Regions from separate parts of the Pseudarthrobacter sp. lyk4-40-TYG-27 genome, predicted to be linked through region 2. Evidence: riboswitches for the same ligand, from Rfam matches in the RefSeq annotation. Region 2 holds a riboswitch; each other region holds the start of a gene.
What was found. Region 2 has a riboswitch for cyclic di-AMP ahead of QRM96_RS00785 (C40 family peptidase). Riboswitches for the same ligand answer to the same signal wherever they lie in the genome.
Positions count from the first base shown of each region.

Region 1 (4,182 bases), on a different contig from region 2:
CGCCACCCTTGGTCCAGGTCAGGGCGAAGCCGCGGGGCAGCAGGAAGTTACGTGCGTAACCGTCCTTGACCTCGACAACATCGCCAGCAGCACCGAGACCGGTTACTTCGTGGGTCAGAATGAGCTTTGCCATGTTAGTTAATCCCTTCCTTAGCCGCGGCCAGCGCCGGAGTAAGGCAGCAGAGCAACTTCGCGGGCGTTCTTGATTGCCTGGGCGATCTTGCGCTGTTCCTGCACCGTGACGCCAGTGACGCGACGGGCGCGGATCTTTCCGCGGTCGGAGATGAACTTGCGCAGCAATGCTACGTCCTTGTAGTCGATGACAGTGATGTCAGCGGCCTTCAAGGGGTTGGACTTTGGTTTGGGCTTACGGAGTTCAGCCTTAGCCATCGTGGAGCTCCTATTCTAGGGAGCCCGTGGATATTGATCCACGGGATGGTGGTGGTCCGACGGCGGCAAAACCTTGGGTGCCTTGCGGCTCCCGGGCAGTCCCGGCATCGGGCCGTTGTTTGGGTTTTAGAAGGGAGGTTCGGAATCGGGGCCGTTGCCCCAGCCGCCTGCATTGGACACGCCGGGCGTGGCCCAGGGATCGTCCTGTGCAGCCTGCTGGTTGCCGCCGCCCCAGCCTCCACCGGAGTTGCCGCCCTGGTTTCCACCAGGGTTGCCGCCTCCGAAGCCACCGCCGCCGTTGCCGCCGCCGAAGCCGCCCCCACCCTGTCCGCCGGAGCGCTGGGTGCGGTTGACCTTGGCGTTGGCGTAGCGCAGGCTGGGGCCGATTTCGTCGACCTCAAGCTCGATGACGGTGCGCTTTTCGCCTTCTTTTGTTTCGTAGGAACGGCTCTTCAAGCGGCCGGTGACGATCACGCGCATGCCCTTGGTCAGGGATTCGGCGACGTTCTCGGCAGCTTCACGCCAGACCGCGGCGCGGAGGAACAGGGTCTCCCCGTCCTTCCACTCGTTGGACTGGCGATCAAAGGTGCGGGGGGTGGAAGCGATGGTGAAGTTCGCTACTGCGGAACCGGACGGTGTGAACCGCAATTCCGGGTCATTGGTGAGATTACCGATGACCGTAATGGTGGTCTCGCCTGCCATCTACTGCCTCCTTGTTCGATCCTGGGTGAAGAGTGCGTTCCTGCGGGGTAAAGAATGAATTTTGGTGCTGATTACTCAGCAACAACCTTCTGCTCTTCGGGGCGGGTGATCTTGGTGCGCATGATGGTCTCGTTAAGAGACAGCTGGCGGTCAAGTTCCTTGGCGGTTTCCGGCTTGGCGGTGAAATTCACCACGGCGTAGATACCTTCGGACTTCTTCTTGATCTCGTAAGCCAGACGGCGACGGCCCCAGATGTCAACCTTTTCGATGGTTCCACCATCGTTGGTGATGACGTTCAGGAACTTCTGAAGCGACGGCTCAACGGTACGCTCTTCGACCTCGGGGTCGATGATTACCATCAATTCGTAAGGACGCATATGTGAACCCACCTCCTTTGGGCTAAGCGGTTACGGCATTTCCGTAACAGGAGGTTCATTTGCGATTCTGCAGAGTGCCTTGCCACCAGTACGGAGGCAGGACGCAGCACAGACTTCAATATCCTAGTGCATCTGGACCTGATAGGCGATTCGCGCTTGACTCAAGGCTAGCCGCGTGATGTGGCAGGAGCAGCCCGACCGGACACGTATGTGGAAAACGCAGGAGTATGCCGGTCGCCGTTAGACGTCTATGCGGGTGCACCGCGGGACGCCACGCCCACCGCGCCGCTTCCGTTACCCAATTGTGATTCCACGGGGATTTTCGTGTACGGTCTTCGGGTGGGCCGCCCCAGCCGGCCCCAATCCCGGAAGACGCCCAACTCTGCCGCTTCCGCGATCCCTCAGGTTCCAAGGCAGAGGCGGGGGACCCAAGTGTCACGGGCATGGCTCCCGCCTGCCCTCGGGGTGAAGCCGCGATCCGCGGCCGAATGGCAGCATTCGAACCCGACAGCTAACCCCGCCGGCGTTGAGAGGTAAATTCCCCATGCCCGCATCCCGCAAATTGAGCGCCAAACGCGCCCGCCGTCATCAGAATGAGACCCCATCGGCCGGGCTCCGTCAGTTCTTGACATCCAGAGATTCCCGCCGCCTGCCCTTGGCCGCCGGCCTGGCAGCAGCCGTCCTCGGCGCAGCCTCCCTTGGCCTCGGCGTCGCCAACGGCAATGAAGCTGCCGACGTATCCCGGGTGGCCAGCGCCGCCGGGGCCGGCAGCGAGGTACAGGTCCAGCCCACCCCGTCGGCCGCAGTCCAGTCCGCTCCGGCGCCCGCCCCGGCACCGGCAGCCGCACCCGCGCCCGCACCAGAGCAGGCTCCGTCCCAGGCGCCGGCTCCCGCGGCACCCGCCCCGGCACCGGCCGTTGCGGCTCCTGCACCGCAGTCCCCCATCGCCGTGGCACCAGCCTCGGCACCGCTGGCAAACAGCGGGACGCCCATGCCCGCAGGGGTCCCCGGAAACTGGACCATGACCTTCGCTGACGATTTCAACGGTTCAGGCCTGGACAGCGGTAAATGGTCCAACTGCTGGTTCTCCCCCAACTGCGGAACCATGAACAAGGTGGCCACCAGCCCAGCCAACGTCTCCGTGGCCAACGGCAACCTGGCCCTCAGCCTTGCCTCCTCGTCTTCCGGGTCCTTGGTCTCCACGAACCCGAAGGGTGGAGCGGGCACCGGGTACCAGTTCACCACCGGGTATGTCGAGGCCCGCATCAAGTTCCCCGGCAACGCCAACGGTCTCTATAACTGGCCCGCGTTCTGGACCACCGGGCAGTCCTGGCCGGCCACCGGCGAGAACGACATCGCGGAGGTCCTCCAGGGCAAGATGACCGTGAATTACCACTCCGGCTCCGGGTCACACAACCAGGGTGGCGTCGGCGGCAACTGGGCCAACGAATACCACACCTTCGGCTTGCACCGGATGGCCAACTCGTCGGACGTCTACTTCGACGGCGTGAAGGTCAAGTCCTACCCCACGGACGACGGAAACGCCCCGCAGTACATCGTGCTGAACGTCGGCGCTTCATCGACGAACCCGGTGTACGGCCCGCAGTCCCAACTCCTGGTGGACTACGTCCGCGCCTGGCAGTAGCCGGCCACGCGCCCCCTTGGAAAGGGCGACGGCGGGACTTCCCGCCGTCGCCCTTTTTGGCTTCCTGCGGTTCCCCACAAAGTTGCCCAGAGCAACCCTGCCACCCGAGTGTGATCCAGTACACTCTTGCAATGAAGCTCCTGTACGTGACGGAAAGCGTGCCAAACCGGGACCCGCAACTCGGTGATGGAAGCTCCATGATCCCGTACGAAGTGATCCTTCACCTTCCCGCGGATGTTGCCGTCACGCTGCTGACGTTTTCCGGCCCTGTCCCGGTTCCGGCGGAGCTCCGGGCCCGCTGCGAAACCGTCCACGAACTAGCCCCGCGGGACGACCCCGCCGCATTTGTCCGCTCCTTCGGCGGCCTCGCCGGCCTGGGAAAGCACCGGCGCTCCACCCCGTCAGCGCGGGCAGCGGCAGCCACCCTGTCCGGCAGCAGTGAGGCCACCCTCATCCATGGCCCGCACGCCCTCTTCCTTTCGCATCATGTGGCCGGTCCCGTGGTGCTGCAAACGGTGGACCCTTGGTCCATCCGGGCCGCCATGGACACGGATATTGCCCGCTCCCTCCGGCCGGCCTACCGGCTGCGCGAGCACCTCGCCGAACGGGCGGAACGGTCGCTGCCCGCCAGGGCGCGGCTGCTGACCGTCGGGGCACAGGACGCTGAAGCCTGGTCCGCGAAGCTCGGCCGGTCCGTGAAAAGCATCCCCAACGGAACCAGCGTGGCCGCGGGGCCGCGTCCGGACCGGAAGGCGCCGGTGGTTTGCTTCGCGGGCAGCCTCAACTACGCCCCCAACGTGGACAGCGCCACGGTCCTGGCCACCCGTATCGCTCCCCTCGTGTGGCGGGAGGTCCCGGAGGCACGGTTCGTCATCGCCGGGCGGCAACCCACAGCGGCAGTCCAGGCGCTGGCCGGTCCACACATCGAAATCCTGGCCAACGTGCCCTCACTCCCGGATGTCTTCAACGGGGCCGACGTCGCCGTCTTCCCCGACGAACACGGCGTAGGCATCCGAAACTCCGTGCTTGAGGCCCTTGCCGCCGGGCTGCCTGTAGTGGCCTCCCCGG
Region 1 is NZ_JARVSH010000003.1:548,952-553,133, reverse strand. Features, by position in the region: gene rplI (50S ribosomal protein L9) at 1-133, opposite strand, end outside; gene rpsR (30S ribosomal protein S18) at 151-390, opposite strand; gene QRM96_RS06995 (single-stranded DNA-binding protein) at 517-1,092, opposite strand; gene rpsF (30S ribosomal protein S6) at 1,164-1,469, opposite strand; cyclic di-AMP (ydaO/yuaA leader) riboswitch at 1,840-2,009, shown strand; gene QRM96_RS06985 (glycoside hydrolase family 16 protein) at 2,095-3,114, shown strand; gene QRM96_RS06980 (glycosyltransferase) at 3,246-4,182, shown strand, end outside.
Region 1: another riboswitch for cyclic di-AMP. It lies ahead of QRM96_RS06985 (glycoside hydrolase family 16 protein); the one in region 2 lies ahead of QRM96_RS00785 (C40 family peptidase).

Region 2 (4,182 bases):
GTAGCGGTCGCGGATGTAGCCGAGCCCCCAGTCAATCTGCGTCCGGTAACTCGTCAGCCAGTCGCTTCCGGCGCTGGCGTACTTTCCCGGCGGCAGGGCCTGGGCTATGCCATAGGCCCCGGATGAGGCATTCGTGGCCGTGGTCAGCCAGCCGGATTCCTTGGTCCACAGCTGGGACAGGCACTGGAACTGGTCGGCGCCCCAGCCGAGGGCACCCAGGCGTCCTGAGGCATAGGCCTTGGCGCCGGCAGGATCATTGACGGCACCGCCCGGGACGGAGGGAACGACGACGGGCGGCGGGCCGGGCACGGCTGGCTGCGGCGGACTGCCGGGAACCGGGTCGGCCGGCGGGGCCGGTACCGCCGCGTTGCCGGCCGGAGCCGCAGCCGCGGGTTTGGGCTGCCGGGCTGCGGCCGCGGCAGCCTGCGCCGCGGCTTCGGCCTGCCGGCGGGCCTGCTCCGCCGCAGCGGCGCGCTTGGCCTCCTGGGCCGCTTCATAGGCAGCCAGCGCCGCCTGGCCCTGGCGATACTCCCCCTCAAGTGCCGCCGTCGTTCCCTTCAGCGAGGCCAGCTGGGCGGTCAGTTCGGTGCTGTGCTGCTGTTCGTCATTTACCTGCCGGGCAAGCGCGTCCTGGGCGGAGCGGGCTGCGTCCAGTTTGGCTTTTGCTTCCCCGGACAGTCGTTCCCGCTCAGTGCGGGCCACTTTTTCCTGCTCTGCCAGGGATGCGGCAACTTTTCCGGCAGCCGCAGCTTTCTCCACCAGAGCAGCAGTCTTGTCGCCCACCAGCTGGACGAGGTTGAGCCCTTGGACGCTGTTGTTCTGCAGGGCATCAAGGGCCACGAAGAATCCGGTATTGGTCCCGCCCGTCTTGTACGCCTGGACGGCAAGCGCTCCGATTTCCTTGCGATGACGGGCCAGTTCGTCGTTGGCGCGGGCAGCCTGGGCGGACAATGTATCCAGCCTGACCGATGCCGCTTGCAGCCCGGCGTCGGCTGCGGCGTAGTCGGCCGCTGCCCGGACCGCCGTGTTGCCGGCGGCTTCAGCCTGGGTCTGGAGGCCGTCCAGGAGCCCATTGATGGTGGTGATCTCTGCCGCTTTCGCTGCCTCGGAAGACTGCGCCTGCTGCACGTCAGCCCAAGACGGATACCCACCGGGAGGTGCAGGCTCGTCTGCCGTGGCAGGCAGGACCGTGGCCGCTGCCACTGCGATGGCGAGCAGTCCCCCCACCAGCGGGGACGTGGGCATGGTCACGAACAGGGGCATAGTCCCGAAGCATACCGGCGGCACGCCGGAGCGGAAAGGCGGCCGTGCCTGCTTTGTTACCCGTTTGGTCCGGTGCCGGACCGGCGGGAGCCCGGCGAGGGTGGATCGGACCCATCCAATCGCTGGTTGAATACGAGAGAAGAACCTCGCATGTTATCTAAACGTGACAATGGGAGGGTCGGCGGGTTATGGTCTTCTGGTGTCCCTCCCCAAACGGGACACTCCCATCAGTTTGCCGAGCCCTGCCGCTGATACCGGGATTCAACCGCATTCATGCTGGCAGGGACGGGGGAACCAAGTTTCCACGGCCTTTCAGGTCTTGGGGTTAAGCCGGACAGCTCCTCCGCCCACCGCGGAGATATGTTCGGCCGGGTATCTCCAACCCGAACCCGACAGCTCACCCCGCAGGCATGGGAGAGGCGATCAATCGTGTCAAAGAATCTCAGCACTGCCCGCCACCGCGCGACCCCGGCCCGCTCCATTGCGCTCGAGGGACTCGCCATGACGGCCAAATCACAGGCCCGTTCGTTTGGCCGTCCGGCCCTCGCTGTTGCCGCCGCGTCCGGCATCGCGTTCGGCGTCGGCGCCCCGGCACATGCGGGCGTGACGGGCGCGGACACCACTGAGCAGGCCAGCGTCCAGGCCGCCGCAGCTCCTGCAACTGCTCCGGCAGCCGCGGCAGCAACCGTCCACACCGTCGTTTCCGGGGACACCCTCGGCGCGATTTCGGCCGCGTACGGAGTCAGCCTCAATGACGTCCTGGCTGCCAACGGCCTGGGATTGTCGTCCATCATCTACCCCGGTGACCAGATCCAGATCCCCGGCGCCGGCTACGTGGCAGCACCTGCCCCGGCGCCGGCAGCGGCCCCCGTCCAGGCGGCAGCCGCCACCGCACCGGCGAACACCGGCATGAACATGTCCTACGCATCAGCAACGCCGGTGGCGTCCACCACCGGGAGCGGGACCGGTGCTGCCATCCTGGCCTCCGCCTACGGCCAGGTCGGCGTGAGCCAGGACTGCACCGCCATGGTTGAAAAGGCCCTGCGCTCCGTCGGCAAGAGCGTCGGCGACCTGGCTCCCACGCAGTTCTTCCAGTACGGCAGCGTGGTCGGGAGCCCGGCACCCGGCGACCTCATCATCACCTCGGGCCACGTGGGCGTTTACGCCGGAAACGGCCAGGTTGTGAGTGGCGGCGTCAACGGCTACACCACGCAGGTGCACTCCATCAGCTGGCTCAGCGGCTACTCAGTGGTCCGCGTCGCCTAGTCTTCGCGCAGTAAAGCCTGCTCCCAACAGGAGGGTGGCAGCCGGGTCTCCGGTTGCCACCCTCCTGTTGTTGTCGGATCAGGTCCCGCAAAAGGTCGTATAGGTCCCGAAGTCCGCCGGGGCACCGTCCATGTAGCGTTCCAGTCCGGCCCGCTCGGTGAAAGGATCGGTCACGGCCTGAAGCAGGCGGTGCAGCGGGGCAGTGTCTCCCTCCGTGCCGGCGGCGAGGGCTTCCTCCACCAGATGGTTCCGTGGAATGTACGCCGGGTTGACGCTGTCCATCAGACCTGCGTCGGGTTGCAGCGCCAACCACCGCTCCGACCAGGCGTCGAAGCCGGCCAAATCCATCACCATGCCGCGCACCGGGCGCAGGTCGCCGCGGGCGGCCCTGCCTAGGTTACGGAAGAACAGGGTGTAATCCACCGGGCCGTCCTTGAGGATGGCCACCACATCGTCAATAAGGCTGGACGCGGCGTCGTCGCTGGCGTTTCCAGCGGCAAGACCCAGTTTGGTTTTCATGCCGCCCGTCCACGCCGTGCTGTACTGTCCACGGAATCCACCGAGCACCTCAACCGCTGCAGCAACAGCCTTGTCCTCGTCTTCGTCAACGAGCGGCAGCATTGCCTCGGCAAGGCGGGCAAGGTTCCATTCGGCAAGGACTGGCTGGTTGGCGTAGGCGTAACGGCCACTGACATCGATGGAACTGAAGACGGCGGCGGGATCGAAGGCATCCAGGAACGCACACGGGCCGTAATCAATGGTTTCCCCTGAGATGGTCATGTTGTCCGTATTCATGACCCCGTGCACGAATCCCGCCAGCATCCACCGGGCCACCAGCCCGGCCTGGGCGGAACAGACGGACGCAAACAGTGCCAGATAGGGGTTTGGGGCGACGGCAGCGTCCGGATAGTGCCTGCTGATGGCGTGGTCAGCCAGCCGCTTGAGCAGGTCCATGTTCTCCGTGGCCCGGGCGTACTGGAAACTCCCAACCCTCAAGTGGCTGCTGGCCACCCGTGCCAGGACAGCACCGGGCAGCATGCCCTCGCGCCGGACCTGCCGCCCCGTCGCCACCACGGCGAGGGAGCGCGTGGTGGGAATACCCAGGGCGTGCATGGCCTCACTGACAACGTACTCGCGCAGCATTGGCCCGACGACGGCCCGGCCGTCCCCGGCGCGGGCGAAGGGGGTGCGCCCCGAGCCTTTGAGGTGGATGTCCAGCAGGCGGCCGGCGCGGTCCGTGACTTCCCCCAGCAGGAGCGCGCGTCCGTCGCCGAGCAATGGGGAGTAGCCGCCGAACTGGTGGCCCGCGTAAGCCTGCGCCACCGGGGTGGCACCGGCGGGAACGTGGTTGCCCACGAGGAGGCGCACCCCTTCGGGACTGCGGAGGTATCGCGGGTCAAGGCCCAGGCCTGCTGCGAGCTTTTCATTCAGGACCAGGAGTTCGGGGTCCGGAGCTTCCTCGGCCTGCCAGGGAACGGCAAGTTCCGCCAGTTCACGGGCGAAGTGGCCGTCGAAGGTGACCGTGGATTCAGCTGCTGCCGTCATGGGTTAACCCTATCGCCGTGGTGCCGCCCGCCCCTCCTGCACGGAGAGCTTCAGGCCCTGCCGCCGCTGGCCCCTGCATCATCCAGCCCCTTGGCATAGGCCGCCTGG
Region 2 is NZ_JARVSH010000001.1:158,232-162,413, reverse strand. Features, by position in the region: gene QRM96_RS00790 (coiled-coil domain-containing protein) at 1-1,263, opposite strand, end outside; cyclic di-AMP (ydaO/yuaA leader) riboswitch at 1,517-1,689, shown strand; gene QRM96_RS00785 (C40 family peptidase) at 1,693-2,529, shown strand; gene QRM96_RS00780 (protein adenylyltransferase SelO) at 2,608-4,074, opposite strand; gene QRM96_RS00775 (mycothiol transferase) at 4,125-4,182, opposite strand, start outside.

Region 3 (4,182 bases), on a different contig from region 2:
TTCCTCAGCCGCAACTGGCGTCCGCTGGTCCTGATCGGCGGAGCCGCTGCCGTGTCCATTACCGCCACCACCTTCGGCAAGAAGCTGGTGGGACGCACGCGCCCGGATCACGCAGACGCCGTTCCGCCGTATGAGGATTCCCCGTCGTTCCCGAGCGGGCACACCCTGAACACCACCGTGGTGATCAGCCTGGTGGTGTACCTGATCTGCCTCCAGTTCCACGCCATGCGCGTCCGGGTCCTGGCCATCACGGCGGGCGCGGTGTTCATCATCGCCATGGGTTTGAGCAGGGTTTTCCTGGGCCACCACTGGCTCACGGATGTCATGGCGGGCTGGCTGCTGGGGCTCACCTGGGTGGGTGTGGTGATTATGGCCCACCGGCTGTTCCACATTGTCCGCAGGCGGGAACACGTGGGTGCGGCGCCGTCGTTCGACCGTCCCATCGTCCGGGACGTGGTGGCCGAGGAGCTGCACGACGGCGAACACTACGGACCCGGCAAAGGCAGCGCCGGATGATAGTTTTAGGGGATGCGCACTCTCGTTGTTGACCACCCCCTGGTCGCCCACAAGCTCACCGTCCTGCGGGACAAAAACACGCCGTCGCCGGTCTTCCGCCAGCTGACGGAGGAGCTGGTGACCCTCCTGGCCTATGAGGCCACGCGGGAGGTCCGCACCGAGCCCGTCACCATCCAAACGCCCGTCAGCACCACGGTCGGCACCGCGTTCACCAAGCCCACGCCGCTGGTAGTTCCCATCCTGCGCGCCGGCCTGGGCATGCTGGAAGGCATGACCAAGCTGGTGCCCACCGCCGAGGTGGGCTTCCTGGGCATGGCCCGGGACGAGGAAACCCTGGACATCATCACGTATGCCGAGCGCCTCCCCGAGGACCTCACCGGCCGCCAGGTCTTCGTCCTGGACCCGATGCTGGCCACCGGCGGAACCCTGCGTGAGGCCATCAAGTTCCTCTTCAAGCGCGGCGCCTCCGACGTCACCTGCATCTGCCTGCTGGCAGCCCCGGAGGGCCTGGCCAAGCTGGAGGAGGAACTGGGCGACGCGAACGTGCACATCGTCCTGGCCTCCATCGACGAGAAGCTCAACGAGAAGTCCTACATTGTTCCCGGCCTCGGCGACGCCGGCGACCGCCTGTACGGGATCGCCGGGTAGGTTCCACCCTTTTTCAAAACCGTTCCCGCCGCTAGCCTGTGCGGATGGACTGGAAACTAGAACTCGTCTTTGTCCCTGTATCCGATGTGGACCGCGCCAAGGATTTCTATGTTAACAAGGTTGGCTTCAACGCCGACTACGACGAACGCCCGTCGGAGTCGATCCGCTTCGTGCAGTTGACGCCACCCGGCTCCGCCTGCTCCATCTGCATCGGCGAAGGGCTCACCGACGCTCCGCCCGGCACAGGATCCAACCTCCAGCTGGTGGTCAGCGACATCGAGGCTGCCCACCGCCAGCTCAAGGGCAACGGCGTGGACGTCAGCGACGTGGATGTACAGCAGTGGGGCCACTTCCTGTACTTCGCCGATCCGGACGGCAACAAGTGGTCTGTCCAGTACATCCCCTGGCGGAACGCCGGGCCGGGCGACGTCCAGGGCGCCGGTTAACGCAAACCGCGGGCCGCATCGACATGATGCGGCCCGCGGTTTGCGTTGCGCCCGGTGCTGGTGGTGCCTAGTACCAGTTGTGTGCCAGGTGGAAGTTCAACGCACCGCAGGGCGAGGCGTAGCTCTTCTTGATGTAGTCCAGGCCCCAGTTGATCTGCGTGCGGTAGTTGGTCAGGTAGTCGGCGCCTGCGCTGGCCATCTTCTCCGCCGGCAGCGACTGGACGATGCCGTACGCGCCGCTGCTGGCGTTGGTGGCGGTGGTGGTCCAATCGGATTCCTTGGTCCACAGCGTCTGCAGGCACTGCATCTGGTCCGGTCCCCAGCCAAAGGAGGACAGCTGGCTGGCGGCGTAGGCCTGGGCGCCCGCGGGATCGTTAACCGCGACGGCGGGAGCAGGCTCAGGCGCGGGGGCCGGCGCAGGTGCGGGTGCTTCAGCCGGCGGGGCGGCGGGAGCGGGCGCGGGGGCCGGCTCCGCGGCCTGCGGTGCCACGCTGATGGCGGAAGGAGCAGGATTTGCGGCCGGGTTGGACCGGATTTCGCTCTTCTCGATGCTCATCTGGGCATCCGCCGCCGACGTGGAAGCGCTTGACCCGGTGGACGACGCCTGGGTCATGCTGTTGGTCGCCTGGCCTGCCGCGCCAACGCCAACCAGCACCGCGCATGATGCAGCGAGGACCGCAACACGCCGGCCCACGGTGGTCTTTTTGGCGGGCTGGGGTTTGGCCCGATGTTTTGCCTTGGTTTGCAGGCATGGTTTTGCCATGGATTTAGACATGATTGATCGCCTCTCACACCTGCGGAGTTAGCTGTCGGGTTCGGATGAGGGCATCCGGCCGCACGGAAAAAACACGTGCTGGCTTAACCCCAAGGGCAATCATTGCCCGGGACGGTGGGTCCCCCGCCTCTGCCGTTGCTCAAGCGGAATCCGGGAAGCGGCAGAGCTTGGCGTCAACCCGGGATATGCGGCCCGAACGGGGACCGCACCTAATCGACGGTACAGGAAGATTGCGCATTAGTCACATTTGGGTAACGGAAGTCACGAATCATGGCGCGTCGATTTGCTGCAGGCGGATCCCCGGCGCCGGGTTATCCCGCCAGGATATAGACCGTGGTCCCGCCAATGTTTTGCGCCGGGAACGTGGACTCCACCCACTGTGCAATCCGGGTGGAGGCGTCAGAGCCGCTGCTGGACATCATGGTCCCGCCGGCAATGAAGTAGTGGATCCGGCCTTGGGAGACCAGCGCTTGGAACTGTTCCAGCGTGGGGGAGGGGTCGGTGCCGTTGAAGCCGCCCACGGCCATCACCGGCAGTTCCGTGGCCAGTTGGTAACCTGCGGCATTGTTCGAACCGACTACTGCCGCTGCCCAGGTGTAGTTTGAGGCACCGTCCTTCAATGCGGCCACGAGCCCGGCCGACGGCGTGGGCGCACCCAGGAGGCCGCCCATCCCGCCGGCGCGGCCACCGGTGGCACCCTGACCGCCCTGCGCTGCCCCGCCCTGGCCGGCACCCATGCCTTGTCCAGCCTGGCCGTTGAACTGCCGGGACGTGCCGCCCGCGCCAAACCCGCCGGTCCGGTTTCCGCCGAACCCGCCCGGGCCGCCGAACGACGTCGCCGGTCCGGCGCTGACAATGGCCCCGCTGTGCGCCGTCGCCGCCGTCGACATGGAGAAGGCCAGCGGGCCGGCGAGCGATGCCGCAATGGCGAGCGCCGTCGTCGTCCGTTGCACGGAGCGCAGGCGGATGAACCTGTTCAACCCTGTTCCTGCTGCGGCCGCAAGGCCTGCCGCCAGCACCACCCAGCGCAGCCACGGGCCGTAGGCGGATGTGGTTCCCAGCAGGGTGAATGCCATCAGGGCTGCCGCGGCCACTGCGGCGGCCAGGAAGACCGCCGCTGCGGCCTGCCGCCGGTGCTGCCAGAGAAGTACCGGGCCCAGGCCGGCCAGGGCTGCGATCCCGGGCGCCAATGCCACCGCGTAGTAGGGGTGGATGATGCCCGCCATGAAGCTGAAGACCAGGCCGGTCACCAGGACCCAGGAACCCCAGATGAGCACCGACGCCCGGACGGCGTCAGTCCGCGGCGCCCGGCGTCCCACCCACAGCAAGCCGGCAGCAAGGATCAGTGCGGAGGGCAGCAGCCACGCGATCTGGCCGCCAAATTCGCTGTTGAACATCCGCAACAGCCCGGGAACGCCCCAGCCGTTGGCGCCGCCCACGCTCCCTGTCTCGTCGCCTGTCAGCCGGCCCAGGCCGTTATAGCCGAGGGTCAGTTCCAGGATGGAATTGTCCTGCGAACCACCAATGAACGGACGGTCCGCAGCCGGGATGAGCTCCACGACGGCCAGCCACCAGCCGGCCGCGGCAAGCATCGCGGCACCGGCGGCGAGCAGGTGCAGCAGCCGCCGGCCCAGCCTGGCGGGCGCCGCGACCAGGTAGGCGAGGGCAAACCCGGGAACCACCAGCAGGACCTGCAGCTGCTTGGCAAGGAACCCGAAGCCCAGGAAAACCCCTGCCAGCAGGAGCCAGCGCAGCCTGTCCTCCTGCACGGAGCGGAGCACCGCATAGGCGGCGGCG
Region 3 is NZ_JARVSH010000012.1:32,533-36,714, forward strand. Features, by position in the region: gene QRM96_RS18730 (phosphatase PAP2 family protein) at 1-516, shown strand, start outside; gene upp (uracil phosphoribosyltransferase) at 529-1,164, shown strand; gene QRM96_RS18740 (glyoxalase superfamily protein) at 1,209-1,610, shown strand; gene QRM96_RS18745 (aggregation-promoting factor C-terminal-like domain-containing protein) at 1,678-2,385, opposite strand; cyclic di-AMP (ydaO/yuaA leader) riboswitch at 2,391-2,551, opposite strand; gene QRM96_RS18750 (glycosyltransferase family 39 protein) at 2,697-4,182, opposite strand, start outside.
Region 3: another riboswitch for cyclic di-AMP. It lies ahead of QRM96_RS18745 (aggregation-promoting factor C-terminal-like domain-containing protein); the one in region 2 lies ahead of QRM96_RS00785 (C40 family peptidase).

Region 4 (4,182 bases), on a different contig from region 2:
GGATGACGGATCTGATCGACACTACGGAGATGTACCTCAGGACCATCCTGGAGCTTGAGGAAGAGAACATCGTTGCCCTCCGGGCCCGTATCGCCGAACGCCTGCGCCACTCGGGGCCTACCGTTTCCCAGACCATCGGCCGGATGGAGCGCGATGGCCTGGTCGTCGTCTCCGGTGACAGGCACCTGGAACTGACCGACACCGGCCGCAAGCGTGCCACTGAGGTCATGCGGAAGCACCGGCTGGCCGAGCGCCTGCTGGCCGACGTGATCGGATTGGACTGGGCCTATGTCCATGACGAAGCCTGCCGCTGGGAACACGTTATGAGCGAACGGGTGGAGCGGCGCATCTACGAGATGCTGGACCACCCCACGGAGTCGCCCTACGGAAACCCCATCCCCGGCCTTGCCGCCCTGGGCGGAGAGCCCGGACCCGGGTTCGGCGACGGCGCCATCAGCCTGGTGGAGGCAATGAAGGCCTACGGGCCTGAATCGGCAGTGACCATCAGCCGGCTGGCGGAACCGATCCAGGTGGAGCCGGAACTGCTGACCCAGCTCGACGAGGGCGGTATCCGGCCCGGCGCGTCTGTCTCCCTGGAACGCGTCGGTGACTACATTTCGGTACGGGTGGCGGGAATCGAGGGCGCGCTGGAGCTGCCTCCCGAGGTGGCGGCACACGTTTTCGTCGCCGTGAACCAGGCCTGACGCCGCGTTTCCATACCCCACCCGGGGGATTCCACGCAAAGATAACGGAATTGTTACCTAGGGTCTTAAGCCCCTATAGTGGAACCCAGCGTTGATACTTAAGCGTTACCTGATCCGGAGCCGAGCTCTGCCAGCGGGCCAGGTGTACGAGTCGTTACTGGCAGAGGCGGGGGAACCACAACCGGCAGCGGGGGACTGCCTTGGGGTGAAGTCCGTCAGCAGCAAGCCTCTCCAGTGAAGGATTCTTCCGGGAATACCCCTGTGTAGAAGTTTGCCCATGACGGACCGGGTCTTTGATCTCTCTGACCCGAATCCGACAGCTAACTCCGCAGGCTATTCCAGAGAGGAACCCTTCTTGACCATGCAGACCTCCCGGGGCCGCCGTCGCGCGGCGGGCCCCCCTGAGGCACCCCGGGTTGTCGAAGTAGCCGCCGCGGAGCGCCCCCGCGACCCGCAACGGGATGCGCGCCGCCGTCGGGGTCCGTTCCGGCAAATCACCGACTTTGCCGCGGCCAGCGGCATCGGCCAAAAGGCTGGCATCGCCCTCGCCGCCACCGGCCTGGTGCTCACGGTGACCATGCCCGCCACCAGCCCCGTTATGGCGACGGATGCGGCCGGAATCGCGCCCCAGGCCGCCTCCGCAGTCAGCCCCCAGCCCCAGATTTCCGCGGATGTAGGCGCCCAGATCGACTTCAGCCGCTCAGCCGTCGTAACGCAGGCGGACCCCGACGGGAAGCTGAAGCAACTGCTGAGCGCCCAGTCGGCCGGATCGGTAACGCGTGCGGCTTCCGCCGGGACCCTGGCCGCGCCGCTGGCATCCCTCGTGACCGCGTCGCCCTTCGGCTACCGGGTCAGCCCAATCACCGGCGGCACCGGAGATTTCCACCGCGGACAGGACTTCGTGGCACAGTGCGGGACGTCCGTCCTGGCAGCCGCAACAGGAACCGTGACCTTCGCCGGCTGGCACCAGTTCGGCGGTGGAAACCGGGTGGTGATCGACCATGGCAACGGCCTGGAGACCACGTACAACCACCTCTCGTCCTTCAACGTCAAGGTGGGCCAAACGGTCTCCCGCGGCGAAGTCGTGGCGTTGAGCGGGACCACCGGGGCGTCCACCGGCTGCCACCTGCACTTCGAAGTTCAGGTCAACGGCGAAGTGGTCGATCCGATGGGCTGGCTGTAACCGTTTGATTGCGCACTCCCAGATCGCCGTGACCCGCCGTGACCTGAATGTGACATTGAAGCAAAACTGCTGTACCGTCTAACTCGCGTCAACTTTTCCGAAGTTGACGCTCTTGAGTGGATTGCCTAACTCTGCCACCGCTCAAGGTCCGTTCGCATTTCATCGTCTGGCAGGGGCGGGGGAACCAATTTTGGCCTTCTGCGTTCTGGAAGGCCTTGGGGTTAAGTCATGAGCTTCCCAGGAAGCGAAGTGGCCGGGTGACTCCCATCCGAATCCGACAGCTCACCTCGCAGGCATTGGGAGAGGCTACCTTCGTGTCTTCACGCCATAATTCTGCGCGCCACCGTGCGCAAACGGTTCGCGTCAACCCCTTGGACGCCATGTCCAAGGCCGTAAGCGCCAATGCCGGGACCGTGGGCCGCCAGGCTGCCGTTGTGGCAGCGGCTTCAGGCCTCATCCTGAGCATGGGCCTGCCGGCCAACGCCGCGGACACCACTGCCGGCATCTCGGCCTCCACGGAGTCCGGTTCCGCGCAGACCGCCCTTGCTGTCACCGCGGCCCCCACGGCCACCGTTTCCTTCGAGCGTCCGGCGGTCAAGACCACCGCCGCCCCGAAGGTGGAAACCGTGCGCACCCAGTCCACCGCGTCCGCGGACCGCACCGCCACCACTGCCGGCCAGGAGGCGTCCAAGGCCGGACAGGCAGTAGAAGCCGTTTCGTCCGCAGCCACCTCGGGTATCGCCGCGATCGCCTACACCGGCATCGGCCACCCCTACGTCTGGGGCGGCACCACCCCCAACGGCTGGGACTGCTCCGGCTTCGTTCAGTGGGTCTACGCGCAGGCTGGAATCAGCATTCCCCGCACGAACGCGTGGAGCATCATGACCCCCACCTCCACCCCCCAGCCGGGCGACCTCGTGGTCCAGAACGGCGGCGCACACGTCGGCATCTACGTCGGCAACGGCATGATGATCAGCGCGCTCAACCCGTCGCAGGGAACCATGCTCCACTCTCCCGCAGCCACCGGTACTTCCACGTACTACCACCTGAACAAGTAGTTCTTGGGCTCCACGCTCCAAGGGCTATTTCTTTGCCCAAAGCTTTTTCGCTAGAAACCAACATCCCCGTTCGGGACGCGCCGGCGTACCCCCAAGATGCCGGCGCATCCAACCCCCTCGGACAGGCCACCGCGGTCCAGAGGAAAACGAAAGAGAGAACTGATGACGACTCGTGCTACCGCACGGCACCGCGCCGAGGTCACCAAAACCAACTCGATCGCGATCATTGCCAAGGCTGTCAGCGACAACGCCGGCGGCATGGGCCGCCAGGCTGCAGTAATCGCTGCAGCTTCCGGCCTGGTCCTGACCAGCGGCATCGCAGCCAACGCAGCCGACACCAACGTCAAGCGCGACTCGGCTCCGGCATCCGCCATGGAAGTTGAATCCGCCGTCGACGCTCCGATCTCAGCGGCTTCCACCATTGCCATCAGCTTCGAAAAGCCGGCCGTTACCACCACTCCGGCACCGGCTCCCGAGCCCGAGGTTGCGGTGCAGGAAGCCGCTCCCGCTCCCGTTGCCCAGGCCGTTGCCGCTCCCAAGGTGACTGCCAAGGTTGCAACTGCCGATGCCACGGCTGCCCCCGCCGCCCAGGTTTCCGCCAGCGGAAAGGGTGCTGCCATCCTGTCCGCTGCCTACGCCCAGCTTGGCGTACACCAGGACTGCACCATGCTGGTGACCAACGCACTGGCTGCCGTCGGCATCCACTTCCACGACTGGCCCGCCGGTTACCTGTCATTGGGTGACAGGGTGTCCGCATCCCAGGCCCAGCCCGGAGACCTCATCTACTACGCCGACGGTGGCGGAGGAATGGCCCACATCGCCGTCTACGCCGGAAACGGGATGGCCGTCCACGGCGGCTTCAACGGCAACGACACCGTTGTGTTCAGCGCCAACGTTGGCTCCGGACCGGTCTTCATCCACGTTCGGTAACCACTGCCGCCCGCCGCACGCGGCGCCGCATAAGATGTGCCCGGAAGGACCCCTGCCCTTGAGGCGGGGGTCTTTTCCCATTTAACTCCCGCCATTCTGCGTGCATCCCGGCTCCCGCCACCGGGGTGGGATCCGGCCTCCGCGTATACCGATTACCTGATATTGCAATTCTCTGTTTACTCTTGTGATGTCGATCCATAGCCCGGACATGCCGAGGGCAGCCGGCCCTCGTGCCCCTGACGGGTGCGGCCGTGAAGAGGTACGTGCATGCGCACTCTCGTTCTGAATGCTGGATATGAACCGCTGG
Region 4 is NZ_JARVSH010000002.1:61,939-66,120, forward strand. Features, by position in the region: gene QRM96_RS03730 (iron-dependent transcriptional repressor DtxR) at 3-704, shown strand; cyclic di-AMP (ydaO/yuaA leader) riboswitch at 823-1,053, shown strand; gene QRM96_RS03735 (M23 family metallopeptidase) at 1,066-1,887, shown strand; cyclic di-AMP (ydaO/yuaA leader) riboswitch at 2,016-2,197, shown strand; gene QRM96_RS03740 (C40 family peptidase) at 2,268-2,945, shown strand; gene QRM96_RS03745 (NlpC/P60 family protein) at 3,108-3,875, shown strand; gene QRM96_RS03750 (HNH endonuclease) at 4,143-4,182, shown strand, end outside.
Region 4: another riboswitch for cyclic di-AMP. It lies ahead of QRM96_RS03740 (C40 family peptidase); the one in region 2 lies ahead of QRM96_RS00785 (C40 family peptidase).